Regions from separate parts of the Metabacillus sp. Hm71 genome, predicted to be linked through region 1. Evidence: riboswitches for the same ligand, from Rfam matches in the RefSeq annotation. Region 1 holds a riboswitch; each other region holds the start of a gene.
What was found. A riboswitch is a leader RNA that binds a small molecule or an ion and turns the genes downstream of it on or off. The one in region 1 is predicted to bind S-adenosylmethionine.
Positions count from the first base shown of each region.

Region 1 (10,224 bases):
CCTTTACCGATATTATAAAGGGTTCATTATGGCTGCTAATATTAGTAACCACTGGGGCGATTGCTTTATCTATTATTGCCTCATATCGAATTAGTGCCAGTTTAACGAAACCAATCGAAACAATGATCGATAAAGTAGACCTGATTGCTAACGGGAAATATGGATTAACACTCGATTCCCCTCATCAGCTTGAATTGCAGCATTTAACCCATTCGATTAACCAAATGTCAACCAGGCTGCAAGATTCATTTAATACGATATTGAATGACAAAATGTATCGTGAGCAAATTTTAAACTCTTTGCCTGTAGGGATCATTACAATCAACGACCAAACTTCGGAAATATCGTTGAACACAGCAGCAGTCAGTCTGTTACATACAAATGAACAACAGGTAAAACAGCTTGCTTCTGATCATCGAGATCAAGAAAATGAGCTGTTTTGGAGCATATTGTCATCAAAGAAAAATTATAAGCATACCAAAGTACCTTTTACTACATCTGAAGGTGATTGTTTTTTATTAGTGTCGCAAACAGAATTATTAAATCAAAACCATATGGTGATTGGCCGGATCATTAATTTTGTTGACATTACAGAAACAGACAAGCTGGAAAAACGAATTCACCAATCTGAAAAGTTGGCAGCTGTAGGAGAAATGGCAGCAGGTGCCGCACATGAAATTCGTAATCCGCTTGCTGTTGTCCATGGCTTTTTAACATTAATGAATCAATCCTTTTCAGAACAGGAAAAAAGCAAGTATCATTTGTCGCTCATTATGAAGGAAATTGAGCGCATTAACGTTATTATTGAGGAAATGCTGCTACTATCGAAGCCGGGGGCACCAATTAAAAGGGAAACTTATCTAGAAGATATTTTAGGTGAATTCCTGCCGCTGATTATTCAATCATCTGAGGAAATTCAATTTAACATTGAATTGGATCATATACCATTGCAAGTAGATGCCAAGCAAATCAAACAGGTTTTCCATAATATGATCCGCAACAGCATTGAAGCGATGGGCGGGAAGGGTGTTATCTCGATTTCATCACATGTAACGGAAAAGGACTATCAAGTCTTTATAAAGGATTCAGGCTCAGGCATTCCTTCTTCCATAATAGATTCTCTATTCGAGCCTTTCTCTAGTTCAAAGGAAAATGGTACTGGATTAGGGCTTATGATCGTCAAGCGCATTGTGGAAAATCATGATGGGTGTATTACATTGTATGATTCATCAGATGACGGCACTACCTTTCTGATTAGTTTGCCATTAATAACAAAAAAGTAAAAAAAGCAGAATCCTTTTGGGGTAGAGAGCAAGTCTGAAGGACAAAACTCCATAGGAAAACAGTTGAATTGTCCTTCACAAAGCTGATGAAGGACGAAACTCAATATGAAAGCAGTAGAAAAGTCCTTCATAAAGCTAAAAAGAGGAAATTCCGTGACAGTATAATGCCCAAAAAATAAAAAGTCTACTATTTGCCTTGATAAACAATAAAAGGACGTGTGACAATTCACACGTCCTTTGTGCAAGTTTAAGAAAGTATAAAATTTTGTACTTAGTTTTAGTGTCTAGCTCCAGGCGCCATCGGCTCGAGGTCATAAGTCAAATAGGAATTGAAGGTAAAGAACACCTTCTATTCCTATTCGCCTTATGCTTGTCGCCGATAGGCGGGCGCCTTGCGCTTTTCTTAACTTATTTTAACTTAAACGAACTTTTTAAAGATACAATTCTGTTAAAAACCTTTTTCTCTTCAGTAGAATGCTTAGGGTCAACATTGAAGTATCCGTGACGGAAAAATTGGAATTTATCATGTTCTTTACAATCTTTCATATTAGGCTCAATGAAGCCTTGTAAAACTTCTAATGAGTTTTTGTTCACGTAATCGAGGAAGGTTTTTTCCTCATTGTGATCAACGTCTGTTTCGTCTTCTTCGTTTTCACTATTATCAAGAATAAGTGGTTCATATAAGCGGAATTCTGCTGGAAGTGCATGCTTTGCATCAACCCAATGCAATGTGCCCTTTACTTTACGTCCAGTAAAACCCGTTCCGCTCTTCGTTTCTGGATCATAAGTACAATGGATTTCAATGACATTTCCAGCCTCATCTTTAATAACATCCTCACATTTGATGAAGTAGGCATGTTTTAAACGCACTTCATTTCCAGGGAAGAGACGGAAATATTTTTTTGGAGGATCCTCCATAAAGTCTTCCTGCTCAATGTAAATTTCACGAGAAAACGGAATTTGTCTCATCCCCATTTCAGGAACCTCAGGGTTAATTTCTGCGTCAAGCATCTCAACTTGACCTTCAGGATAATTCGTAATGACAACTTTCAAAGGCTTTAAGATTCCCATTGTACGCGGGGCTTTTAGCTTTAAATCTTCTCTGACGAAGTGTTCAAGCATTGCCTCATCAACGAGTGCAGAGCCTTTAGATACACCTGTTTCCTTGACAAATTCACGGATGGCTTCAGGTGTGTACCCTTTTCTTCTTAAACCTGAAATGGTTGGCATTCGAGGATCATCCCAGCCATCAACGAAGTTTTCATCAACAAGCTGCTTCAGCTTACGTTTACTCATAACAGTATTTTTAATGCCTAAACGGCCAAATTCGATTTGCTGCGGTTTATTTTCCATTTCACATTCTTCAATAACCCAGTTATAAAGGGGGCGTTGATCCTCAAATTCTGTTGTACATAAGGAGTGGGTAATTCCTTCAATGGCATCCTCTAGAGGATGGGCAAAGGCATACATCGGGTAAATACACCAAGCATCGCCTGTGTTATGATGTGTTGCATGGGAGATCCGGTAAATAACAGGATCACGTAAATTTATATTAGGTGATGACATATCAATTTTTGCACGAAGCACTTTCTCACCATTGGCGAATTCACCTTTGCGCATTTTTTCAAATAAAGCTAAGTTTTCATCGACTGAACGATTCCGATAGGGGCTTTCTTTTCCGGGCTCGGTAAGTGTACCGCGATATTGTCTAATTTCATCAGCTGTTAAATCATCAACATATGCTTTTCCCTTTTTTATTAGGAGAACAGCACGGTTGTACATTTCTTCAAAGTAATCAGAGGCAAAAAACAAACCATCCCATTGGTAGCCGAGCCATTCGACATCTTTCTTGATCGCTTCAACGTATTCGGTATCTTCCTTTAACGGGTTTGTATCATCAAAGCGCAAGTTGGTTTTTCCATTAAATTCATCCGCTAAACCAAAATTAATGACGATTGACTTTGCATGGCCAATGTGTAAGTATCCGTTAGGCTCTGGAGGGAAACGAGTATAGACAGAATCACGTTTTCCTGTTTCTAGATCCTCTTTAATGATGCTTTTAATAAAGTTTGAGGAATTGTGTTCCAAATCAGATCAAACCTTTCTTTTATATGTAAAAATAAGTTCTGCCTTCCATTATACCAATTCATACGCAAAAGGTTAATTTACGAAATCAATTTTATAATAATAGTATATATATTTACATGATTCGTTCATCTGTATACAAGATGATAAAAATAAAAAGAAAATATTTGCTTGATCATAGGAGTTATTTTATTGCTCCTGTCTGTTATGGAAAAGCCGATGAAAAAACCGGATAAAGGAAAATGTGTGAGCGCAATTATTTTATTGATTTGTACAAATAGTCAAAAAATAGTTGACAAGACCTCTATAGCCGATTAAAGTAATTATATTCTTAATTTTACTTAATTGCATAGTAAATCTCTTATCAAGAGTGGCAGAGGGACTGGCCCGATGATGCCCGGCAACCGTTCTTTTATAGAATTGGTGCTAATTCCTGCAAAACCTAAATGGGTTTTGAAAGATAAGAGAGGAGACTCCTATATATACGTGTGGCGAAACCTCTCTATCTTTGAGAGGTTTTTTGCGTTTTAAAGGACTCAATCCGCTTGAGTTCTAGAGTAAAAAAGGGAAAAAATGATCACACAAAGGAAAAGGAGAGTTTACAAACATGAAAAACAGACGATTTAACTCTGCATTTATTTTCATTCTTGTCATTGCATTATTTGTAACAGGCTGTTCTTCAAATGGTGCTGAAACAGCTGAACCTGCAAAAGGGAATCCGGATGTATCGCTGGAAAATGTCCCAGAGCGCTTTGCGAACGGTGAAGGAGCGAAAATTAAGGTCATCCGTAAAATCGGCGGGGATGATCATACAGCTCAATTTTTAGCTGGTGCAAAGGAGGAAGGAGAAGCATTAGGCTTCCAAGTTGATGTATTTACAGCAAATGGCGATACAGCAAAATTCCACGATGCAATCGCACAAGGGCTTGAAGAGGATTATGATGGATTTATTATTTCCCACGGAGATGATGCGGCAACAGTTAAAGCTGTGCAAAAGCTTGTTGATGCTGGAAAAAGCGTTGTTACTTTCGACTCTAACGAAGAATTATCACAAATCGAAGGTGTAACCTTAACTTCACAAGATGACGAAGCACTTGCTACATTAGCACTGGAGCAGCTAATAAAAGATACAAATGGAGAAGCGAATATTGTATACCTTTGGGTTGATGGCTTCCCGCCAATGGTAAGACGTAATCAAGTTTATCAAGAAACATTAAAGAACAATCCTGGTATTAAAGAAATTGAACGCTTTGGCGTAGCTGCAGCTGATACTTCGGTGCAAACACAAAATGCTGTAGCGGCAATGCTAAATAAGCATCCAAAGGGTGAAATCGATGCGATTTTTGCTACATGGGACGCATTTGCGATTGGTGCAGCCCGTGCAATTAAAGAAGCTGGCAGAGATGAAATCAAAATCTATGGAATTGATGTTTCTAATGCAGACCTTCAAGAAATCCAAGATAAAAGCAGCACTTGGAAATACACGGCAGCCGTTGATCCAAAGCTAATCGGGGCAGTAGACATGAGATTACTAGCCAAAAAGCTAGCTGGAGAGGAAACGCCGCAAACCTATAATCTTGAGGCTTCACTCATTTCACAAGAAGCATTATTAAAAGCAAGTGAACCAGTAAATATGGTGAATCTTGCAAAGACAATAGAAGGCTGGGGACAATCAACAGCATTTGAAGAAGAGTGGATGAAAACATTAAAGGAATATTATAAAAAATAAAACGTATATCAAAGGGTCTGCCCCCAAAACAAACAGATTAGGTTCTCACTATATGTTTGGGGGTCTGCCTCTTTTTTAGTTATGAAAGGAAGGAGGAAAGCAACTTGAAGCAATCAATCTTAGAAATGAAGGATATCTCTATTGAATTTCCAGGTGTGAAGGCTTTGGATTCTGTAGACTTCATCATGAAAACTGGTACAACCCATGCCTTAATCGGAGCAAATGGAGCCGGGAAATCAACGTTGATGAAGGTTTTATCAGGCGCATATGACCATTACACCGGGAACATCTTCATTGATGGTGAAAAGACGTCCATTAGAACGCCAAAGGATGCTCAGGAGAATGGGATTCAAATTGTCCACCAAGAGGTTGATACTGCCCTTATCCCTTACTTGACAGTAGGGGAAAACATTATGCTGACAAAAACGGTTAATGATATGGGGAAAAAGCAATTGATAAAATGGGCAGACATGCATAAACAAGCAGAAACGATTTTAAACAGCTTAAACATTCGTGTATCTACGAAAAAATTAGTGAGTGAACTCACATTGGCTGAGAAACAAATGGTGCTAATTTCCAGGACGGTTTCAACAGATTGCAAGTTTCTTATATTAGATGAACCAACAGCACCACTTAGCCATTCAGAAACAAAAGAACTATTTCGCATTGTTCGGGAGCTAAAAGATAAAAATGTCGGGATTATTTTTATTTCCCATCGTCTCCCGGAAATTTTTGAAATCTGTGATGAAATGACGATTATGAGGAACGGGAAGCTTGTTTCACGTGAGCTTGTTGCCCATCTTACCCCAAATAAAGTAGTAGAGCTGATGTTAGGCAGAGAGCTTCAAGAGCAATTTCCAAAAAAATCTGCTCAGGTTGGAGATGTGCTATTTGAGGTCAATGCACTTAGTGATACCGGTAAGTTAAGGGATATCTCCTTATCTGTCCGCAAGGGTGAGATTGTCGGGATTGCTGGATTAGTTGGTGCTGGAAAAACAGAACTATGTAAGGCGTTATTTGGAGATGCAAAAATAAAGTCAGGTGTCGTAAAGCTTGATGGAAAGGTGCTATCGCTAACAAATCCTTATCAAGCTGTAAAGCAAGGGATTGCATTAGTGCCTGAGGAAAGAAGAAAAGAAGGGATTCTTGTAAAGGAATCTGTCACCACGAACTTAACGTCAGCTAGTTTAGGTGCGTTTACTAAGGCGCTTAGTTTTTTAAACCGAAAAGCAGAGAAACAGAAGGCGTTAGAGCTGATTAATCATCTTGGGGTAAAAACACCTTCAGAGGAAGCGATTGTTCAAAATCTTTCGGGGGGAAATCAACAAAAAATTGCCATCGGCAAATGGCTAATTGCTGATGCTGATGTTTATATCTTTGACGAGCCGACAAAGGGAGTTGACGTTGGCGCGAAAAAAGATATCTTTGAATTAATCTGTGGTTTGGCACGAAGAGGAAAGGCAATCATTTATGCATCCTCCGAGCTTGCAGAAATTATCGGAATTACAAATCGAGTTTATGTTTTATATGATGGTCAGGTTGTTAAGGAAGTGGAAACGGATGTAACGAACGAAGAAGAATTATTAATTTATTCAACAGGAGGCAACTAGGGATGAAGCAATCAAATCCTGTACAAGCAACTATTCCGTCAAAAGGGACTTTTGATCTCTTTCAATTTTTATATAGGTATGGAACGATCTTAACGATTTTTATTCTTATCATTGTCTTTGCTTTATCAAATCCAACGTTTATCCAAGGCAATAATTTGATTAATATTTTACGCTCGATTTCAATTGTAACGATTATCGCGATTGGCATTACGATTTCGTTATCAGTCAATGGATTTGACCTTTCAGTTGGATCTGTAGCATCGTTGTCAAATGCCATTGTGATCTCAATGTTTGTCTGGTTCTCTCAAAACACATTTGTAGCGATCCTTTCGGCAATCGTGGCCTCCTTGCTTGTAGGTGTTTTAAACTCTTTTATTATTGTAAAATTAAAAGTTCCGGATATGCTGCTCACGTTAGCAACGATGTTTATCGTACAAGGAATTGCTCTCACCTACACAAGAGGGGCTGCCATTTCACAAAATATGGTCATGCCTGATGGAACATTTTCAACAGGACTGATCAGCCCTTCTTTTGAAAAAATCGGTCAGGTGCCATGGATTATCATCATTATGGTCATTGTGGTGGTTGTTGTTCACATTTTTCTAACCTTTACGAAGCATGGACGATATATGTATGTCATTGGCGGGAATATTGAAGCTGCGAGGCTTTCAGGGATTCCTGTTAATAAATATAAAGTAACGGCTTATTTATTATCTGCATTGTTTGCATCAATCGGAGGCATCGTATTAGCTTCCCGGGTAATGACAGCAGAAATTAATGCTGGTGCGCCATATTTAATGGACGCTGTTGCCGCGGCATTCATTGGATTTTCAGTGCTTGGAGCAGGTAAGCCAAATGCTTTTGGTACATTTATAGGTGCTGTATTAATTGGAATCCTTCAAAATGGGCTTGTGATGATGTCCGTCCCTTACTATGCAATGGATATTGTAAAAGGTACGGTCCTAGCATTTGCACTTGCGCTTACTTACTATAAACAAAAATAAGAATGAGGCTTTCTCAAAAGGGCTACTGTGCCTTTTGAGAAAGCCTCATTCATTTGTTTAGGAATGGTTTAATTAGGGAAAAGAAGATATGAGCTTCGAAGCACTGGATGTACCGCATTTTGTTCTATAAGAGGTAATATACAAAACAGAAGTGCATAAAAATAACGAATTTTATAAGTTAGGATAAGAGATTTAAAAAGGTATTTCTTGTTATAGAACCTTACAAATCAATTGACAGTTTTTTGCAAAATCATAAAATATAAGGAAAAATAGCCTCCATCAATAAATAAATTGAAAATAAATTCTATTCTAATAAAAGTTTTTTATACATAGTATTGTATTTAAATACATATACTGATATACTTCATACAGGCATATCTTATATCTATGAGGAAAAAAAGTACATAATAGCTTAAGTTTTCTGAATTATCTTATTATACAAAAATAAGGGGGATTTAAAGATGAAAAAAGGGATGTTGTCTTTTATAATGGCACTTGCCATTATGATGGTTTTATCTGCTTGTGGAACAAGCCAGGAGACTTCTGGCGGGGAATCAAGTGATGGGGGAGAAAAGAAAGAAAAACTTAGAGTTGTAACAGAAGCCAACTATGCACCTTTTGAGTATCAGGACAAGGGTGAAGTAGTTGGATTTGATATTGATTTTATCAAGGCTGTTGCAGAAGAAGCAGGTTATGAAGTAGAAGTAGTGAACGTGGGCTGGGACCCATTATTCGTTGAAATTAAAGATAAGATTGCAGACATTGGCTTATCAGCCATAACGATAAACGATGACCGCAAGCAAACATATGACTTTTCAGTGCCGTATTTCCTCTCAACAAATAAAATTTTAGTCCCTGAAGATAGTGACATAAAATCTGCCGAAGATTTAAAGGGAAAAGTCATTGCTGTACAAACAGGTACAACAGGTCAAGAAGCGGTTGATAGTATTGTAGGAAAAAATAATCCTAATGTTAAAAAGTTTGAGAATAATAACTTAGCCATTATGGAGCTAAATAGCGGCGGTGCAGATGCTGTTGTTGCAGATAACACGGTCGTCGAAGAATATGTGGAAAATAATCCAGACAAAAAATTAAAGGTAGTTGAAGATGCTGATAATTTTGCTGCTGAATACTACGGATTAATGTTTCCCAAAGGCAGTGAATTAAAGGCAGAGTTCGATGAGGCCATTAACAAAATATTAGACAATGGAAAATATACTGAAATTTATAATGAATGGTTCGGATCAGACCCGGATATTGAAAACTTAAAGGCACAACAAGCTCAATAATAAAGGAAAGATTATTGCGTATCATCTTTGAGAAAGGTGCTGCGCAATTTTTCCTTATATGGGGGATAGGATGATGGATTTTCGCTTTGATATTATTATTGAATATGCTCCGTTTTTAATAAAAGGGACCTTGCTAACAATTGGCCTATCACTTGCGGGGATTATCCTCGGCATGATTCTCGGACTAGGAATCGGGCTTGGGAAAATGATGAAGAACAAATCGCTGGCACTTCCCTTTAATTGGTATATTACGTTCTTTCGCGGGACGCCGTTATTTGTGCAAATATTGATTGTTCATTTTGGTGTAGTACCGCTATTTACCGGAGAAACAAATGGGATAGCTGCCGGAATTATTGCGCTTTCCTTAAATGCTGCCGCTTATATTGCGGAAATTTTTCGCGGCGGCATTCAATCGATTGATCGCGGACAAATGGAAGCAGCCCGTTCCCTTGGTATGAATCATTTTCAAGCAATGAGAGATGTTATTTTGCCTCAAGCAATAAAACGAATGATTCCTCCGTTTGGCAATGAGTTCATTGTGTTAATAAAGGATTCTTCATTAGTTTCTGTTGTTGCCGCTCCGGAGATTATGTATTGGGGCCGGGCGATGTCAAGTCAATACTATCGTGTATGGGAACCATACTTAACGGTTGCCTTGATCTATTTAATCCTTACACTATCGCTTAGCTTCCTCCTGAATCTACTTGAAAGAAGGCTGAATACAGAATGATAACCGTTCAACGATTAAAAAAATCATTTGGAGCAAACGAAGTATTAAAGGATATCAATGTTCAAATCAAGCCGCAGGAGGTTGTGGTGGTTATTGGACCATCTGGTTCGGGTAAATCAACATTTTTACGCTGCTTGAATTTGCTTGAATCGATTACGGGCGGTCAGGTTATAGTTAATGGCAGCGATCTAACAGATAAAAAAACAGATATTAATAAGATCCGTGAAGAGGTCGGGATGGTGTTTCAGCAATTTAATTTGTTTCCACATAAAACAGTCCTTGAAAATATTACACTAGCTCCGCTAAAAGTAAAAAAGATAAGTGCAGAGCAAGCGAAAGAAAAGGGAATGATGCTGTTAAAAAAGGTTGGTTTGGAAGAAAAGGCACATGCCTATCCAAGTTCATTATCCGGAGGACAAAAACAGCGGGTCGCGATAGCAAGGGCGTTAGCGATGGAGCCAAAAATTATGTTATTTGATGAACCTACATCAGCT
Region 1 covers NZ_CM200278.1:458,084-468,307, forward strand. The annotation lists gene ACSVDH_RS02390 (sensor histidine kinase) at 1-1,283, shown strand, start outside; gene ACSVDH_RS02395 (glutamine--tRNA ligase/YqeY domain fusion protein) at 1,692-3,371, opposite strand; SAM riboswitch class I at 3,727-3,835, shown strand; gene ACSVDH_RS02400 (sugar ABC transporter substrate-binding protein) at 3,976-5,097, shown strand; gene ACSVDH_RS02405 (sugar ABC transporter ATP-binding protein) at 5,202-6,707, shown strand; gene ACSVDH_RS02410 (ABC transporter permease) at 6,710-7,711, shown strand; gene ACSVDH_RS02415 (basic amino acid ABC transporter substrate-binding protein) at 8,173-9,000, shown strand; gene ACSVDH_RS02420 (amino acid ABC transporter permease) at 9,074-9,730, shown strand; gene ACSVDH_RS02425 (amino acid ABC transporter ATP-binding protein) at 9,727-10,224, shown strand, end outside.

Region 2 (10,224 bases), 1.6 Mb from region 1:
CATTAAATTTTGTGAAATTACTAAGGATTATGACAGAACATTTTCCAACTGTCAATAATGATTTTTTAAAACAGGTTTAAAGCTTTTATTCGCTCAGCAGCTTCCGCCAGTCTTTCTTCAGAAGTTAAAAGACCAATCCTTACATAGCCTTCACCATGTTCACCAAAACCGATCCCGGGCGCAACAACAACATGCGCCCTCTCTAATAAATAATCAGCGAAAGCCTCTGATGATTCAAACTGACTTGGCACTCGCAGCCAAGCAAAGAAAGAACCGGCTGGAGCCGTTACATCCCAACCAATTTCTGCCAACGCCTTTATAAAAACATTTCTTCGTGATTCATAAAGAACATTTAACTCTTCAACACATGATTGAGAGCTTAATAAAGCATGTGCAGCAGCCTCCTGGATCGCACTAAAAACACTGACATACAGATGATCCTGTAAAAGATTGAGCGCCTCGATAACAGAAGGATTTCCGACAGCAAACGCAATCCGCCACCCTGCCATATTAAAGGATTTTGAAAAAGTATAGATTTCAATTCCAACCTCTTTTGCTCCTTTTGTTTGTAAAAAGCTCATTGGCTGCTTACCGTCAAATCCTATAGCTCCATATGCAAAATCATGAACAACACAAATATCATTCTCTCCCGCAAATTTTACTGTCTCTTCGAAAAATTCCTTTGTAGCAGTAGCCCCGGTTGGATTGTTTGGATAATTTAAAAACATCAGTTTTGCTTGTTTCACCGCTTCCTTCGACAAGCTATGATAATCAGGTAAAAATTGATTTTCACTAATGAGCGGCATCATTTCCATTTTTGCTCTCGCAAGCTCAACACCTGACCAATAATCAGGATAGCCCGGGTCTGGTACAAGTACAATATCACCAGGATTTAATAAACATTGCGGAACCTCAACAAGACCTGCCTTTCCCCCGAAGAGAATTGCCACCTCTGTTTCCGGCTCGATTTCCACTCCATATTCCCGTTTATAAAAGGCTGCAACCGCCTCTTTTAGGAACAACTGCCCCCGGAAAGGCGAATATTTATGGTAAGCCGAATTTTCAACCGCTTTTTGCATCGCTTTAACAATATGATCTGGTGTGGGTTGATCGGGATTTCCTTGACCTAAATTGATCACATCATGTCCTTGTTCAACTATTTTGTTAACCTTTGCAACTAGGCTAGCAAAAAATTGCTTTGGCAATGACTTTAATAGATGTGATTGTTCATAGTTTTTCATTTTTAACACCTACTCAAAAAATTCTTGAAATTCTAGTCACAAATCATATATTGTTAGAATCAACTTGTAAAGTAAAATTTTTAAAATGAAGGTGTGATTTAAATGAAACCTATCATAACTTGCATACAATTAGATATTAAATTTGGTGATCCATCTTTTAATTATCGACAAGTAGAAGAAAAAGTGGCATCGATTATTGAAAAAGAAAAACCATCCATTATTGTTCTTCCTGAGCTTTGGACGACGGGATATGATTTAACGCGTTTAGATGAAATTGCCGATGAAAACGGCGAACAAACGAGAAAATTCATTAGTGAACTTGCGAAAAAATATCGAGTTAACATCGTTGGAGGTTCTGTAGCCAAAAAGGTGGAAGATCAAATAACAAACACGATGTACATATTCGATCATCAAGGGGAATTGGTTAACGAATATAGTAAGCTCCATTTATTTAAATTAATGGATGAACATCATTACTTAACAGCGGGAACTGAAAAAGGTTTGTTTAACATTGCTGACATACATTGTGCTGGTGTAATCTGCTATGATATTCGTTTTCCCGAATGGATTCGCGCCCATACAACAAGAGGTGCAGAAGTATTATTTGTCGTAGCAGAATGGCCGCTGCTGCGACTCCATCACTGGAGAACACTGCTATTAAGCCGTGCAATTGAAAATCAGTGCTATGTTGTAGCCTGTAATCGCGCCGGCTCTGATCCAAATAATGAATTCGCCGGTCATTCTATGATTATTGATCCATGGGGAACAGTGATTGCAGAAGCTGACGAGAAAGCCGGTTCCATCTCTGCAGCGATCGATGCTGAAATGGTTAAAACCGTTAGAAGCAAAATCCCTGTCTTTGATGACAGATTACCTGAATTTTATCATTGATTATTGAAAATAGTGTTGACAAATTTAATAAATCATTGGTAAGATGCTAATCAAACGTTCTATTTTTCTTAAAATGTTAAATGTTCTAAAAATAACAAACTTTAAAACATTAACTTCATAATGTTTAACAAGATTGATCTCTTATCAAGAGTTGGCAGAGGGACTTGGCCCAATGAAGCCGCAGCAACCGACCATACTACCATTGCAAAATGGGGTGATATACATTCACCTTGGAGTTTATCCAGTAGGGCACGGTGCTAATTCCATCAGAAAGAATATCTTTCTGACAGATGAGAGGTGCGAAGCGAAGTCTTCAAGCCTCTTTCATACGAAAGAGGCTTTTCTTATTTTAGAGAAAAGCCTCCAACAATCAAACTTATTTGGGGGTATTTATTATGTGTGCTGTAAAATCATCCGGCTATGAACCATTAACAGAAAACGGGGCTATTGCCCTAGCAAAGCGTCTTCAATTATTTGATGAAAAAAGCAACCTAACCTGCAATGAGATCGGTGATGGAAACTTAAATCTCGTTTTCAAGGTAAAAAACATCGATACAAACGAAAGCATTATTATCAAACAAGCTCTGCCATATGCAAAGGTTGTCGGTGAAAGCTGGCCATTAACATTGGACCGGGCTCGTATTGAAACCTATGCTCTCTTAAAGCAAGGTGAATTTGTTCCACAATATGTTCCAAAGGTTTTTTACTCTGATGAGAAGCTTGCCATTACGATCATGGAAGACTTGTCACATCTGCAAATTTCCCGAGCTGCGTTAATAGAAGGCAAGGATTTGCCGCTTCTTTCAAAGCATATTGGGGAATTTTTAGCAAAGACATTGTTTTACACATCAGACTATGGGGCAGATCAGCATGTAAAAAAATCATTGGTTAAACAATTCATTAATCCCGATCTTTGTAAAATTACTGAAGACCTTGTCTTTACAGATCCATTTTTTGACCATGACACAAATGAGTATGAACCCGAACTTCAGAAGGATGTTGAACAGATTTGGCAGGATGAGGCGCTTAAGTTAGAGGTAGCAAAGCTGAAACAAAAATTCTTAACAAAAGCTGAAGCCCTTTTACATGGCGATTTACACACAGGCAGTATTTTTGCTGACGAAAAAGAAACAAAAGTGATTGATCCTGAATTTGCATACTTTGGACCTATCGGTTTTGACGTCGGTCAAGTTTTTGGTAATTTTCTATTGAATGCAATCTCACGGCATAGCGAAAAACAGGATGTGCTCCTCAATCATCTCATTACAACGTGGAATGTTTTCGTTGAAGAATTTACAACAGCTTGGAAAAAGGATGGCCTTGAAATCTATACGAAGGTTGATGGCTATTTAGAATATGTATTATCAGAAATTTTCGAAGAGTCGGTTGGTTTTGCAGGCTGCGAAATCATTCGCCGTACAATCGGCCTTGCTCATGTGGCAGACCTGGATACCATTCAGCCATATGATAGAAAAATTGCTACAAAACAATTTGCTCTAACACTCGGAAGCGAACTGATAAAAAATCAAAAAACAATAAAAAGACCTGAGCAATTTATTGATTTTGTCAAAGAAACCGTCAAACAATAATCAGTTTATGAAGGAGTATTACAAATGGCATTAAATGACTTTTCGATTCCTCGTTCTGTTATTTGGAAGGATGAATCTATTTCTCTATTAAACCAACAAAACATCCCTCATGTTACAGAATACCTTGATCTAACAACGGTTGAAGAAGTATGGGATGCTATTCAAACTTTAAAAGTAAGAGGTGCTCCTGCAATCGGAATCACAGCCGCATTTGGTCTGGCATTAGCAGCCCTGCAGGATTCATCAGAGACAATTGAGGAATTTAAACTTACGATTAAGAAAAAACGGGACTATTTAGCAAGCTCAAGACCTACTGCTGTCAACTTGTTTTGGGCATTGGACCGATTGGTGGCATGCATTGCGGATGTCAAATCAATTAACGAAGGAAAAACACGGATTGTCCAAGAGGCCATTCAAATCCAAATTGAAGATGAAAAGGTTTGCCGTTTAATTGGTGAGCATGCACTATCTGTTTTTAATGATGGTGATCGAATTATGACCATCTGTAACGCCGGCTCTATTGCTACAGCAAAATACGGAACAGCTCTTGCCCCTTTTTATTTAGCAAAAGAGCAAAACAAAGAGCTAAAAGTTTTTGCCTGTGAAACACGCCCGGTTCTTCAAGGTTCACGCTTAACCACATGGGAGCTAATGCAGGCTGGCGTAGATGTAACGTTAATAACTGATAATATGGCGGCTCACACGATTAAATCGAAAAATATCTCTGCTATCATCGTTGGTGCTGATCGCATCGCAGCAAACGGTGACACAGCAAATAAAATTGGAACCTTTAATTTAGCTTTATTAGCGAATGCATTTAACATCCCTTTTTACGTAGCTGCACCTTTGTCAACATTTGACCCTTCTATTGCTAATGGTGAGCAAATTCCTATTGAGGAACGAAATCCTAAAGAGGTAACAGAGCTTAACGGAGTTCAAATCGCACCTGAAGGCGTAAAGGTATTTAATCCCGCTTTTGATGTCACTCCTAACAACTTAATCGCGGGAATTATTACGGAGAAAGGCATTATATCAGATAATTATCAAGAAGAAATTACACAACTATTCAATAGGTAAACAAATAAAACCTTAGTCCGCTATCAGGGCTAAGGTTATTTCGATTCATATCTTGATTCTCGTTTCTCTTACTTTTCCCTATTGCTTCCACTTTTCAAGTAATTGGTTTTTCTCAGTCTCTGAAATGATTTGAAGCTTGGAAAATAAGGAAGCATAGAAATACACCTTTTTTGGACGTTTATATAGCCACATAGAACTTGCCCCTTTCTTTACCGAATGCAACTTTTTTCTCTTACTCAAATAATATGTTGTCGGGTCATAATTGTGACAAGTTGAATCTTTTTAAGGCTTACCTTCCTTCGTTGGCTATTGGTTGATAGGAAGTGTAATATGAAAAGTTGTACCTTTCCCTTCTTCACTCTCAACATCTACTGTTCCGCGATGCTCCTCAATAATTTTATAGCTGACCATCAGCCCTAAGCCAGTACCGCGTTCCTTTGTTGTATAAAACGGTTGTCCAAGTCTTTTTATTTTATCTTCCGAAATACCTGATCCTCTATCTTTTATCGATACTAATAGATGATCTTTATCTTTCCTTTTTATTGTAGCATCAATTTGTCCGCCCTTAGGCATTACCTCGATTGCATTCTTTAAAATATTGATAAAAACCTGTTTTAATTGATTTGGCTCACAATAAATTAATGGCAAGTCAGGATCTACGTTCAACTTCATCTGTACATTAACAAGAATGGCTTGTGCATTCAGCAGATCAATCGTTTCCTTCATAATAATGCCAATATCTTTTTTTAGATATTTTATTGCTTGTGGTCTTGCTAAAATTAAAAATTCTGTAATGATTGATTCGATGCGGCTTAATTCAGATGTTATCACATTAAAATACATTGAAAAGTCATCTTTTACACTTCCTTCTAGAAGCTGGATAAACCCTTTTAATGCCGTCATTGGGTTTCTTATTTCATGAGCAATTCCTGCAGCAAGCTCTCCAACAACATTTAAAGTATCCGATTTTCTAAGCTGCTCTTCTAACTCCCTTTTTTCCGTTACATCCCGAAATACTGCCAAATTCATATTTTCATTAATATTGTTTTTTAAGGTAAATTCGAGTATTTTTTCCTCTCCATTTTCGAATCTATACGTAATTTCCTGCAGTGTCTCTTCCCACTCATTCGAATCCTTCTTAATAACTCCGCCTTTTTTCGTGTTGGAAAATAACAAATCATATAAATTAAAGGTGATCAAACCTTCAGATGTTAAATTAAGTATTCGCATCGCTGTAGGATTTGCTTCAATAATTTCAAAGTCATTATTAAATAAGACAATTCCGTCCATTGCCCCATCAAAAATTTTGCGGAATTTCTGTTCACTTTCTCTAAGTACCTTCACCATTCGTTTTCGTTCACTGACATTTCGAAAAATCGTTAAGTGGTGCCCTTCAGAAATATCCATTTTTGAGGTGAACTCCAACTCCTTATTTTGCCCATTAGGCATATGAAAAAGCAATTCCTCCCTAATTGCTCCAGTCTGAAAGTATTCTTTTTTTACTCTTGCAAAAGTTAATGAGGATTGATCAATAAAGTCAAGAATATTCCTGGTGACCAGCTCCTCTTCCGGCAATTCAAACGTTCTGCTTGCGGCCTGATTTACTCTAAGTATTTGCCCATCCTTCCGCCAAATCATAATAGCATCAATGGCATTTTCAAAAATCTCCCTAAAGCGTTCTTCACTTTTATAAAGCTTCATTTCCATTGAACGCTTTTCCGTAATATCACGCATTATCGCCATATAAAAACCATTGATAATATTTGAAGTAGTTGTGAATTCAAAAATTTTCTTATCTCCATTTTTCAACACAACCGGCAGCTCACCTTTTGCACTGCCATTTTCCTTCAAAAGTTTCCATAACTTTTCTAATTTATTGTTATCTTGTGTATCAATAAAATCATTAAGTACATATGAACTTAATTGAGCTTTGCAAATTTCAAAGCTTGTACAAAATGATCCGTTTGCATCAATAAATGCTCCATTCTGATCAAAAATGACAATCCCATCTACCGCCCGGTGAAACAAATCTTTAAATAGCTGCTCATTTATTGTCCTTTCCCGTTCAAGCATTTTTTTAAATGAAACATCCTTAAGCATAGCTAGGTCATATCCGTTAATTGCATGCTTCCGTATGGAAATTTCTATAAACTTTACTTGTCCATTATCTAGTTTTACAACAAGCTCCTTCCCAAGTGTATGGTCATTATATAATTCATCTATCAGCTGTTTCATTTCTTTTTTGGGAATGAGTGAAAGAAAGTCATCTAGTTTTCGTTTACATAACTCGTTTTTCTCTAACTGAAACAAATGACAGGCTGAAGTGTTTACATCAATAAATTTCAAGTGTTCATCAAAAATGGCAACAGCATCAAGTGCACCTTCTAAAATACTTTCATGTTGAAGAAGCTTCGCTTTAAGCATTTCATTTTCAGCCGTTAGCTTTGCCACTTTTTCCCTCATCGTAACGATTTCGTTTTCCTCCATCGTCTGCTTCAAATCTTTTCACCCCTAATTACCTCAATCTTCACTATTCAAGTATTCTACAAGGACTATCATAGTCCTTCACATTCCGTCAAAATGCAAAAAAAAATGTTTGCTTTTTTTTCGAAAATAATTATGATAGATGTTGGTGTATGAGAGAATCCATTGATTTTATAACCAATCTTACATTCGGATTACACTTTCGTTACACCCCTAATAAAATATATTTCATTTTACGAATGATAGTTTAATAAAGAACTACTTGGGAATAAAGAGAAGGATGGCTTAGTGGATTGCTTTTGTGGTCAAGGCGCTTCCACTTTTATTCCAATCTCTAAAGAAAAGGTGAAATTATGAAAAATCGTGATAGTTACTTTGATAACGCTAAGTTCTTTTTGATTATTTTAGTTGTCTTTGGACATATCATTCGATCCTTTATTGATGACAGCCAAATGCTTATGAATATATATAAATTCGTTTATACCTTTCATATGCCGGCATTTATCTTAATCTCCGGCTATTTTGCAAAGGGATTTAGAAAAAAGGGTTACATTGAGAAAATAACGAAGAAATTAATTCTTCCATATCTGATCTTTCAAGGGATTTATTCAGTGTATTATTATTTCATTGAAAAAAAAGATGCCCTTGTTCTTGATCCATTGGATCCTCATTGGTCTTTATGGTTCTTAATCAGTTTATTTTTCTGGAATGTTCTTTTATTTGCGGTTACAAAACTTCCTGCAAGTTGGGCACTATTCCTGGCATTTTCGATCGGCTTAGCTGTTGGATATATTGAGTTCATTAGTAATTATTTAAGCTTATCAAGAACATTTGTCTTCTTCCCTCTGTTTTTAATAGGCTTTTATTTAAAACGTGAACACTTTACCTTCATAACGAAGGCACCTGTAAGAGGACTTTCAAGCTTTTTATTAATTGTGACATTTATCTCTTACTTTTATCTTGATTTTGATTATGAATGGCTGTTCGGATCAAAGTCATATTCTCACTTTGGTGATCCATCCGTATTTAGTGCGATAATTCGCCTGGGCTTTTATAGTTTAACGTTGATTACTTCGTTGAGCTTTTTATCACTAATTCCAAAAACACATGCATTTTTTACAGAATGGGGCACAAGAACCTTTTACGTCTATTTGCTTCACGGCTTCATCGTACAATATATGAGAAATAGTGAATTATTAGATTGGATGAAAGATTTCCAAAGCATTACCTTGCTGATTATTTTATCGATTCTTTTAACATCCACTCTTTCAACAAAAATCGTGAAAGCTATAACACAGCCAATTATCGAATTGCGAGCGTCTACCTTTAATTATTATATAAAGAACTTTACAGCCATGAATTCAAAATCTAATTAGGAAGAGCAAAGCACTGCCTTGCTCTTCTTTTTTATGTTAATTTTGTTTATATAGATTGGTATGATTCCTGTATATATTTCCATACTATGGATACTCCTCCATTATCAGAAGTTCGTTTTTTCTCTTGATTATGATACAATAAGATTTTGATCGCATGATAAATATGAAAATCTTAAAAATAAATGTTAGAAGTGGTGTTAATCCCAATGAAAACCGTTTTATCAACATTAAATGCAAAATATATCCATACAAGCTTATCAATCCGTTATTTAAAAGCATATGCGGCCCCAGAATATGACATTGAGCTTGCAGAATATACAATTAAGGACCCCTCCATGAATATCGTGACAGATCTGTATCGGAAAGGACCTGAATTATTAGGGTTCAGCTGCTATATTTGGAATATTGAAGAAACGATTAAAGTCATTAAAATGATGAAGAAAATTAATCCTTCTTTATTAATAGTTCTTGGCGGACCTGAGGTCACATATGACACAAAAGAATGGATGGAAAGAATTCCAGAGGTTGATTTTATTATTATTGGTGAAGGAGAACAGTCGTTTAAACAATTATTGGACGAGCTTCACAATGAACAAAATTTTGCCAATGTGAATGGAATTGCTTATCGCGAAAACGGCAGCATTCACATAAAACCTCAACGAAATAAAGTCGACTTAAAGGAATTGCCATCCCCTTTTCGTTTTGAAGAGGATCTGCCCCATCTTTCAAAGAGGGTCACATATATTGAAACTAGTCGCGGCTGCCCATTTAGCTGTCAGTTTTGTTTATCATCAATTGAAGTTGGTGTTAGGTATTTTGACCGCGAAAAGATCAAAGATGATATTCGTTTTCTAATGGAGCATGGCGCAAAAACGATTAAGTTTGTTGACCGTACTTTCAATATCAGCCGCAGCTATGCAATGGAAATGTTTCAATTCCTTATTGATGAGCATAAACCGGGAACTGTGTTTCAATTTGAAATTACTGCAGATATTATGCGCCCTGAAGTTATTCAATTTCTAAATGACAATGCTCCAAAAGGATTGTTCCGTTTTGAAATTGGTGTTCAGTCTACAAACGATGCAACGAATGAACTTGTCATGAGAAAGCAAAATTTTAAAAAGCTTACAAGAACCGTCACCATGGTTAAGGAAGGCAAAAAAATCGACCAGCATTTAGATTTGATTGCCGGACTGCCTGAAGAGGATTATCATTCGTTTAAAAAGACGTTTAATGATGTGTTTGAACTGCGGCCTGAAGAACTTCAGCTTGGTTTCCTAAAAATGTTAAGAGGAACAGGATTACGTCTTCGCGCCGCTGACCATGGTTATGTCTATATGGATCATTCACCATATGAAATTTTAAAGAACAATGTTCTTACATTTGAAGATATTATTAAAATTAAACAAGTTGAGGATGTTTTAGAAAAGTATTGGAATGATCATCGTATGGATGAAACGATCGAATATTTAGTATCACACGTTTTTGCAACACCTTTTGACTTCTTTCAGCAATTTGGAACCTACTGGGATGAAAGCGGCTGGTCAAGAATTGGTCACCAATTAG
Region 2 covers NZ_CM200278.1:2,102,703-2,112,926, reverse strand. The annotation lists gene ACSVDH_RS09920 (pyridoxal phosphate-dependent aminotransferase) at 66-1,241, opposite strand; gene ACSVDH_RS09915 (carbon-nitrogen family hydrolase) at 1,344-2,132, shown strand; SAM riboswitch class I at 2,271-2,429, shown strand; gene mtnK (S-methyl-5-thioribose kinase) at 2,528-3,721, shown strand; gene mtnA (S-methyl-5-thioribose-1-phosphate isomerase) at 3,746-4,798, shown strand; gene ACSVDH_RS09900 (PAS domain S-box protein) at 5,105-7,297, opposite strand; gene ACSVDH_RS09895 (acyltransferase family protein) at 7,633-8,658, shown strand; gene ACSVDH_RS09890 (B12-binding domain-containing radical SAM protein) at 8,865-10,224, shown strand, end outside.
Region 2: another riboswitch for S-adenosylmethionine. It lies ahead of mtnK (S-methyl-5-thioribose kinase); the one in region 1 lies ahead of ACSVDH_RS02400 (sugar ABC transporter substrate-binding protein).

Region 3 (10,224 bases), 1.9 Mb from region 1:
ACCAGCCGGCTTGATAGGCATATTGTGCCCCGCTGCTAATGGCTGAACCATCATATGCGCCGATTCCATACATGTTATAAACAGTTTTACCATTAACTTTTACACCTTTTGAAAGCTGGGAAGTTCCATTCCCTGTTTCTAATAGGGCATGTGAAATCAAATAGATTTCATTTACATGATAGGTTTCGCCTGCAGTAATAAAAGCAGAAGCTAATCCTTCCAAACTTCCTTTGCCGGCAAGTATTCGTTCATTCACTTCAGAAGCAACTAGATTAGCAGGTACTGATAGTTTAAGAAATTGCAAAGAGTCAACAGTAGAACTTAAAAAATTATTAGGGTTTAAATAATAGTGAACATCTTCTGGGCTTGCATTCACCCATGTTTTGTTATAGTCAACTTGGTACCAGTTATAGCCATCCGTACCCTTAACCTTTGAAATGATGTTCAATCGATCCCCGCCATTTACTTTTCCAACTACCCAAAATGATGTTCCAGCTCCGCCTCTTACATTCCAAGAAGATCCCTTTACTTTAGCGGTTGTAGAATTGATCAGTGTTAATGCATCTTCTCTTAAATATGTACTGTATTTTTTATCTGTTTGGGGATTAGCAGCCATTTGAGCTAAGGTCAAATCACTTAACGTTATATCATACTGTTCAGATATTTTTTCTACCTCTTCATTGGATGTATTTGGCTGATATGGTTTAGTTGTCGACAAATATTGTGAGCTTACATAACCTGTCTTCCCGTTTGCAGAAACCCTTGCCCAATTTTTTTCTTCCGAATACACGGTTACTATTGTACCTCTAGCAAGTTTTGTGATAATGGAAGAGTTGGTAGATGCTGCTGATCGCATATTCAATGAGGAGCCGAACATAACATTGACATATTTTTCACTCACTTTGTCTTGCGTGTTTTCATGCAGATCAGAACTGCTTTCTTCTTGTTTTTCACCTTCTTTATTTGATGAAAGGTATTGCGAACTTACATACCCGATCTTTCCGTATGCTTTAATCTTTGACCAACCATTTGCTTCAGAAAATACAGTGACTTCTAACCCTCGTGGAAGCTTCACCATAATAGATGAATTAGTAGATGCACGATTGCGCATATTTAAACTTGAACCAAGTTCTACTTTGACATATTTTGTTTCTGTTGTTTGTTCCTGATCAATAGCCTTATTCTCATTAGATTTTATTGGTGTAAGATATTGTGAACTTACATATCCTTCTATATTTCCGGCTTTTATTTTAGACCAGCCTGCTTGTTTTGCAGAAACAAGCACCTCAGTCCCCTTTTTTAATTTACTAATCACTGTCGCACTAGTTGCTGGTGATTTCCTTACATTTAAATTTGAATTTATACTTACATCGACATACATCGTTTCATAGTTTGTTTGTTGTTGAGCATTTTCGGGTTCGTTTGGATTTAAAGAAGATAGGTACTGACTTCTCACATAGCCTGTCTGACCAAATGCTTCCACCTTTGACCAGCCCTTATTTTCCTCCAGCACCTTAACTTCCTTTCCTTTAGCAAGCTTAATAATAATGGAAGCATTTAAAGAAGGGGCTTTTCGCATATTTAGCGCCCCGCTTTTTACATTAACATATTTTGAAATAGTCTTTGATGTTTCTGTCTTAACCGGGTTTGCTTCTGAATTTTTCGATGTCAAATAACGGGAACTTACATACCCTTCCTTTCCTGCTGCCTTGACCTTTGACCAGCCGTTTGCTTCTGAATAGACTGTTACGTCCATTCCCTTTTTTAATGATGTAATCACTTGGGAGCTTGTTGATGGATTACTGCGTAAATTTAGTGAGCCGCTTTTTACGTTAACATATTTTGAAATGGTTTTTGATGTTTCTGTCTTAACCGGGTTTGCTTCTGAATTTTTCGATGTCAAGTAACGGGAGCTTACATACCCTTCCTTTCCTGCTGCCTTGACCTTTGACCAGCCGTTTGCTTCTGAGTAGACTGTTACTTCCATTCCCTTTTTCAATGATGTAATCACTTGAGAGCTTGTAGACGGATTACTGCGTAAATTTAGCGAGCTGCTTTTTACATTGACATATTTTTTTGTGATCTTGGCTGATTCAGTTTTAGCTGGGCTCACACTTTGATTTCCCAATGATAAATAACTTGATCTTACATACCCTTCTTTTCTTGCTGCCTTGACTTTTGACCAGCCATTTGCTTCTGAATAGACCGTTACTTCTGTTCCCTTGATTAAAGTTGCCAGAACAGTTGCATTTGTTGATGGTGTTTCTCTTAAGTTGAGAAAGCCACTTTTAATATTTACATATTTAGTTTCAGAATGAAGCGCATTTTCGCCGGAATTTTTCTGATCAGCAAATACCGTTTCTTCAAAGGCGACTGTAGACAAAACCGCAACACAAACAGTAGGTAATAGTACCTTATTCATACTTCCTCCTTACTACTTATCATTTACTAATATATGTATCTTGAACACTAGTAATCTTTCATAAAAGTGCCCAAAATTAGTTTAGCACAATTTGCCAATGATTATAGCGAACTATGTCTAAAATAGGTAAAAATACCTATAAATTTTCTTGAAACTTTTAAAAACTAGTTTACTAATTTTCAATTATGTCTAGCTGTTTCAAAACGCCTAAAAATCAACAGTCATTATTTACAAGGGCAAAAAAATGGATGAACTTCTAAAAGTTCATCCATTGTTCCTACCTATTTTGTTTATGATTTTTACGTAATTCATACATTTTATCTAATTCATTTATGAAGCGATCATCAAATTGCTCTGATAGCTGTTCACAAATTTGTTTTGCCAGCTTTGGGCTTGCCCCATTCGTAGATACAGACAGAGTTAATCTGCCTTTTTTTACCGATTTCGGAACAATTACATTTCCTTTTTCAGCTTTGCTAACGACATTTACAAGCTGATTTACCCCAGCTTGTTCAGCGATCCATTCATTAATTGACGGATCATTGGTTGCGGCAATAATCAAAAATACCTGCTCTAAATCTGCTTGTTCGATCTCTTTTTTGATCCAGTGCAGTTTGTTCTGTCTGGCGTACTCCTCTATTTCAGGGATTACTTCAGGACTAATCAAGGTAATGTTAGCACCTTCATGCAAAAAAAGTAAAAGTCTTCGAAAAGCAATTTTGCCTCCGCCAACGATAAGAATCTGCTTTCCCTTGACATCAATGTGAAGTGGAATCATAGCATTATTCCTTCATCAAAATTGAATTCACCATTTTTATTAACAATCGCTTCATTTATACGTTCTAAAAAAAGTTCCAGCAGTACTGGGTGCGGTCCAAGATATGAACAAATCTCGATGCTGCGTTCTTTCCAATCATACTTTTTAATCTTTTGGTCAATTTCCCTTTTTAATAATCCTGTAAAAATCAAATAAGGAATAACAAAAATTGACTGTTCATTTGTATGATAAATATCTTCTATCATTTGGTCAAAGCTCGGTTCAGCAGCCGTTAGAAAGCAAGTAAAAACATCTTTTACAGTTGTTTGATGATTAAGCAGCATTGAAATTTGATTTAAATCCCGAACAACATCCATATCACTGCTTCCTCTTCCTACGAGTACCGCAACCGAAGATGCTTTAATATCAGCCTTTTCCGTCATTTTGTCGACTAACATATTTGCCAGTCTTCCATCGACACCGATTGGCCTTCCATACGTTACAGAAACATCAGGATACTTAGTCTTCACATGTTTTATCTCTTCTGGAATGTCCAATTTAGCATGAGCAGCTGTTAATAAAAGCAATGGAATAACCGCAATATGAGTTGCTCCTTTTTCAACACATGTTGTAAATCCAACCTCAATTGAAGGTTCAGCTAATTCCAAAAAACATACTTCCTGAATATCCGCCTCTACCTGCGGTTTTACCTTTTCAATAAATTGCATCGCCTCTTCACGAGCTTTTGGTACACGACTACCATGACAAACATATAATACAGCTTGTTTCATAACAATAGTGCCTCGATTCGAGTAATTTTTATTAACATATCCTCATACCATCTAAGTTTATCCCATAAACCGACAACTTTACCAACGATTATAATACTTGGATCAGTAAAATAATGCTTTGCAGGGTAATTGATTGATTCAAAGGGGATCTTATGAATGGCTAAGGCTTCAGCTTTTCCTATACCGCTACCAAATACAAATTGATCTCCAACTACATTAACCTTAGCCATCCTGTCTCCCCCTTTCTTTTTTCATCTAGTATATCATGTTCCAATTAAAGCTTGGCAGGCTTGTTTAATTAAACGGCCCATATTAGGAAAGGTTTTGGTTAATTAATCTCTTTTCAAAAAGAAAATCTACAATTTGTTTAACAGATTCCTCAACAGTCTGTTTTTCTGTATCTACAATAATAGCAGGATTTTCAGGTTCCTCATATGGTGAATCAATACCTGTGAAGTGTTTAATTTCATTGTTTCTAGCTTTTTTATATAAACCTTTCGGATCACGAATTTCACATTCATCTAATGAGCATTTCACATACACTTCAAAAAATTCATTTTCATCAAGAATGTCTCTAACTTGTTGTCTATCCTCGCGGAACGGAGAAATAAAGGCAGTTAATACGATCTGACCGCTATCAACAAATAACTTTGACACTTCACCAATACGGCGAATGTTTTCTTTACGATCCTCATCTGTAAAGCCCAAATCTTTATTTAACCCATGTCTGATATTATCCCCATCAAGAACATAGGTTTGAATGTTTTCATTAAATAAATGTCTTGCAAGTGCGTTAGCTAATGTTGATTTCCCTGATCCTGAAAGACCTGTAAACCATAGTACATAGCTTTGATAATTATTTTTCTTTCTTCTTTCTTCTTTTGTGACAGATGCATCATGCCACACGACGTTTTTCGATGCCATCCTAGGTGACCTCCTATGAATTTACAGTTTCTTTCATACCTTTAATTAACACTTCAACAACTTCTTTACGGCTAAATGTGCTTGGAGGAAGTTCCCCGTTGCGAAGCATCTCACGAACTTTTGTACCTGATAAAATCACGCGATCTTCTTTACCATGCGGACATGTTTTTGAAGATGCCATTGCCTCACATTTCGTGCAATAGAAGCTGTGCTCAAAGAATAAAGGTGTAATCCCTAATTCATCAGCTGTAAAATTAGAGAATATTTTTTGTGCATCGTACGTACCATAATAATCACCAACACCAGCATGGTCTCTTCCAACAATGAAATGTGTGCAGCCATAGTTTTTGCGAACCATTGCGTGGAAAATGGCTTCACGAGGTCCAGCATAGCGCATTGCAGCAGGAAAAACTGCTAAGCGAACACGGTCTTGCGGATAATAGTTTTTCAATAATACTTGATAGCTTTCCATACGGATATGTGCTGGAATATCATCCGATTTTGTTTCCCCAACTAATGGATTTAGGAATAGTCCATCAACTGTTTCTAAAGCCGTTTTTTGGATGTATTCATGTGCACGGTGTACCGGATTACGAGTTTGGAAACCAACGATTGTTTTCCAGTTTAATTCCGCAAACATTGCTCTTGTTTCATTTGGATCAAAATAAAATTCCGCAAATTTCTTTTCTGGACGCTTAACAAGCGTAATTTCGCCACCAACATATACATTGCCGCGTTCAAACATTTTTCTCACACCTGGGTGAGCCAGTTCATCTGTACGATAAACATTGATAGCCTCTTTTTGTTTATCAGGAGTATAAATGTCTGCAATATTAATTGTGCCATATGTTACATTACCTGCTACAAGGCGTACTTCTTCACCGATTTCAAGCGACTCAGCTTTTTCTTCAGAAACTGGTAACGTAATTGGAATACTCCATACACACCCATTTTTTAGTTTCATGTTTTCAACAACAGATTCATAATCCTCTTGCGTTAAAAAGCCTTCAATTGGGCTGTATGCACCTATCGCGATTAACTCTAAGTCACTTAAAGAAGTCGCATCAAGTTCAATTTCCTTCTTGATGTGCGATACATCTGCTCCTAAAGATTGTTTTTGAATTAATGTTCCTCCGTGTGGAAGTAAGCTCATTTTCATGTCCTCCAATTCTATAATTGAAACTTTTATAGGGATTAAATCCCTCCACCTTCTTCATGCACTGTACGACGTTCTTGTTTGCTTGCTTTCATTAAGCTTAATGCACCAATTGTTGCAAGCAAGAGACTGCCTAACACAAAGATTGTATATAAATCACTTTCAATAAATAACTTCACTAGGAAATATGACATTGTTAGTGATATAAGTGGCGAAATCAACCATACCATTAACATGTTTTTCACAATTTTTTGCTGAAACACATTTGTACCCGATTTTGCGATGCCTATTCCTAAAATCGAGGAGGTTGTAATCTGAGTTAGCGGGACAGGCATGCCAAAAATTGAAGCAATAATTACCAATGTGGCGCCAGTTCCAGAAATTAATATCCCCTCAATTTTTGTAAAGCTCGTAATTTTCTTTCCATTTGTTTCAAGCACTCTTTTTCCTAAAATAAGTGCACCTAGCGCAACGAATATGCCGCCAATCAATGTCCCCTTTGAAACAGAAAGAATTTGTGCACTGACTAATGGTCCAACTGCATTCGCTACATTATTCATACCAGCTGAAAAAGCTTCAAAGAAACCTGCCATGATTAGAAGATACGTAATAATCTTCCCTTGAAACGAATATTTAGCCTCTAAATGAAAATAATGTAACACCTTAATAAAGATATATGCAATTAAAAACGCAATGATTGGAATAATGACCCAAAATAAGACAATCCATAGCAGATTGTTGACAAATAATACTCGATAAGCAATACCTACACCAACAACTGCCCCAACTGTGACCTCACTAGTAGAAAGTGGGATTCCTAATATATTAGCTAAAAACAGTGAAAAGGTAGCGGAAAAAAGAATGATGACAACAATTTTTATTGTGATAAGTGATGTTGGTATAATTCCTGAACTTATCGTTTTAACAACCTCTCCCCCGCCAATAACAGCACCCAAGATAACACCTATCCCACATAGGATCAGCGCGTTCCTTGGACGTAAAATCGCACCAGAACCATATGCAATTCCCATTGATGCAGCAGCACCGCTTGCACCAATGTTCATTGCAAAAAAGAGGCTGATAACGATAGCAATGATCTCTAACATCGTTTATAACCCCCTACTGATGGAGGCCGCATTCTGTTTTCATTTGCCCAGTCCATCTGCCAGATCTTAAATCATTTTCATCAAAAGCAGGCTTTGTGCAATGAAAACAACCGATGCTTGGATATCCCCTGTCATGTAATGGATTATAGATTAAATCGTTTTTATGAACGTATCTCCATACATCCTTCCACGTCCAATGAATAAGCGGGCAAACCTTTACTGAATGGAAGCGTTCATCCTTGTTAATAAAATTAACATGTTTTCTTGTTTCTGATTGTTCACGTCTAAGACCAGAAATCCATGCTGTTGCTCCTTGTAATGTCTCATTTAAAGGGATAATTTTACGGATATTGCAGCATTTATTCGGATCTGTTTCCCAAAGCTTATCACCAAATTCTTGAGCTTGTTCTTCTAATGTAAGCTTTGGCTTTTTTAATTCAATATTAAGCAGGGGATACTTTTCCTTTACCTTATCAATTAGCTCATATGTTTCCTTAAAATGAACATCTGTGTCTAAAAAAACAATTTTCGCATCCGGTTTTACTTTAGAAATTAAATCGATTAAAACAATTCCTTCAATACCAAAACTGCAAGCATAAATAATTTCTTCTCCATAGTGGTCATATGCCCAATTTAAAACATTTAGTGCACCTTTATAGGTGTCGTCAACTTCAAAATTCTCGTTGCTTACTTCAACCCAATTCTCATAAGTTAGCATATTATTCACCTCTTTCTTTGTAACTAAAATACTTCAGTTTCAAAACCCTTTATTCACACATTAATAGTCGGAATTAAATTCGAAGACCAACCAATATAGTATGAATTATACACGAAATTTTTATTATGACAATCATTAAGTATTGCCAATCATCGGCTATTTTCCTTTGAACTCTCCTTACTATATAAATCTAGTTTTTAAAAAGCCTCCCGAGCAGAAGACTTTTAAGGACGATCTACACTTATCCTCCCAAATTCGTATAGATTTGGCTGGAATTAGCACCTTGCTCTTACAGCAGGTTGCCGGGCTTCACAGGGCCAGATCCCTTCACCACTCTTGATAAGAACTATGCTATTGATTCAAAATTTTAACACAATTCTTGCAAAAGTCAACCCGACTTTTTCCATCGGATTAATTAATTCATATTTTTTTATCATTCCCTCAAATTCCTTAACAATTTAGACAAATTTAACTTCTCTTGTTTACTCATGAAAGTATAGGTTATATATATACAAAAAACAAAAAAGCGTACTTTGTTCATTACTATTTTTTGCCTGAATCTTAACCAATCTGAGAATATTTAATGTTCTTCAAAAAGTTATCTCCAACCAAAAGAAGCAGGGTTTGATAAACTACCCTGCTTCTTTAAAATATTAATGATGGAGATCCTTTCCTTTAAGTTGGGTTATGATGCTGTATGAGATTGTCTCCCATATTGACTCATCATTTAAATAAGCGTTTCTGAATTTGCTATACATCTCCATTTGTTTTTCTTTAAAATCCGGTGCATCATTTTCTGGCAATGCTCCTCTTTCTTGATCTACCAACTTTTGAATTTTTTGAGCTCTTGGTCCCCAAACTGCTTTTTCCTCACCGTTTTGATCAATAAATATATAGATAGGGATCGCTCTGGATGTTCCATTTGTTAAATATTGGTCCATCAACTCTAGATTTTGATCCCTTAGTAAAAAACGTACTTCCATATTTGAAGCTTCTGCTATTTTCATAAGGATTGGATTATTAACAAGTGCATCTCCGCACCAATCCTCAGTCAAGGCAATCACTTTAAGTTGTTTTCCTTGTAGCTTTTCTAAAAAAGCAAGATCGTCTTCATTTAACGTAAAACGATCATAGATAGAAAGCATTTCTTCTTTATTAATTGTCATCTGATTCGAATATCGTTCAAAAGTAATCCCCTTTGAAAACCAGTCATGTAAATTTATGCTCACTTTTTCCACCCCATTAGTTATTATTTATTTCTTAAAAATAAAGCTATCAAATTTCGATTATAGAAGCCAGCAATAAGCTTGTTATTACTTTGCAAAAAAAGAGACTAGTCAACTAAAGGGTATTCTAGCCTTTAGAGACAGTCTCTTACCAATAACACAGCTTAACTATTTAATTTTGTAACCAAGCTTCTGAAGCAGGATTTTCTCTCCACATTTTTAGCTTGTTAAGGTCTTGTTCACCAACATAGCCTTCTTTAACAGCCACTTCAATTAGTGTTTCATAGTCACATAATGACTTTGCTTCGACATTTGCCTCAGCTAGGCGTTCTGAACCAACAGAGAGACCATAAGTAAAGATGGATACAATGCCAAGTACTTCACAGCCGGCAGCACGCAGCGCTTCAACTGCAGTAATTGCACTTCCCCCAGTTGAAATTAGATCCTCTACAACCACAACTTTTTGATTTTCCTTTACTTGTCCTTCTATTTGGTTACCTTTACCATGTCCCTTTGCCTTGCTACGCACATAACACATAGGCAGATTTAATAGATCGCTCACCCATGCTGCATGTGGAATGCCTGCAGTAGCCGTTCCTGCAATCACTTCTACCTCGGAAAAATGCTCGTTAATTAATCCTGTAAGTCCTTCAGCTATTTGTTTACGAATTTCAGGAAAGGATAGTGTGAGACGGTTATCACAGTAAATAGGCGATTTCATTCCGCTTGACCATGTAAATGGATCGTTTGGCTGGAGAAAGACCGCCTTGATTTCTAATAATTGTTTTGCAATTGTTTGTTTCATTATCCTATTCCTCCCATAATTTTTTAACGTTCAAATAAGCTTCATATGGATTAGGCTGCTTTGTTATACTTCTTCCAACAACGATGGCAGTAGAACCTAATCGACGCGCAAGATCTGGAGTTGCGATTCTTGTTTGATCATCTGCAGAATCCTCTTTCATACGAATTCCAGGTGTTACTGTCATGAAGGATCTGCCAAGTTTTTCATTAAGTATTTCGACCTCATGTGTTGAGCAAACAACACCATCTAGTCCGCTTTCTTTTGCCATTTTTGCATAATGAAGTACAATATTCTCTATGTTTTCATTTATTAACAATTC
Region 3 covers NZ_CM200278.1:2,355,154-2,365,377, reverse strand. The annotation lists gene ACSVDH_RS11155 (SH3 domain-containing protein) at 1-2,422, opposite strand, end outside; gene ACSVDH_RS11150 (precorrin-2 dehydrogenase/sirohydrochlorin ferrochelatase family protein) at 2,700-3,200, opposite strand; gene ACSVDH_RS11145 (sirohydrochlorin chelatase) at 3,197-3,970, opposite strand; gene ACSVDH_RS11140 (hypothetical protein) at 3,967-4,200, opposite strand; gene cysC (adenylyl-sulfate kinase) at 4,283-4,894, opposite strand; gene sat (sulfate adenylyltransferase) at 4,908-6,047, opposite strand; gene cysP (sulfate permease) at 6,089-7,156, opposite strand; gene ACSVDH_RS11120 (phosphoadenylyl-sulfate reductase) at 7,170-7,874, opposite strand; SAM riboswitch class I at 8,113-8,220, opposite strand; gene ACSVDH_RS11115 (thioredoxin family protein) at 8,528-9,103, opposite strand; gene pyrE (orotate phosphoribosyltransferase) at 9,273-9,905, opposite strand; gene pyrF (orotidine-5'-phosphate decarboxylase) at 9,910-10,224, opposite strand, start outside.
Region 3: another riboswitch for S-adenosylmethionine. It lies ahead of ACSVDH_RS11120 (phosphoadenylyl-sulfate reductase); the one in region 1 lies ahead of ACSVDH_RS02400 (sugar ABC transporter substrate-binding protein).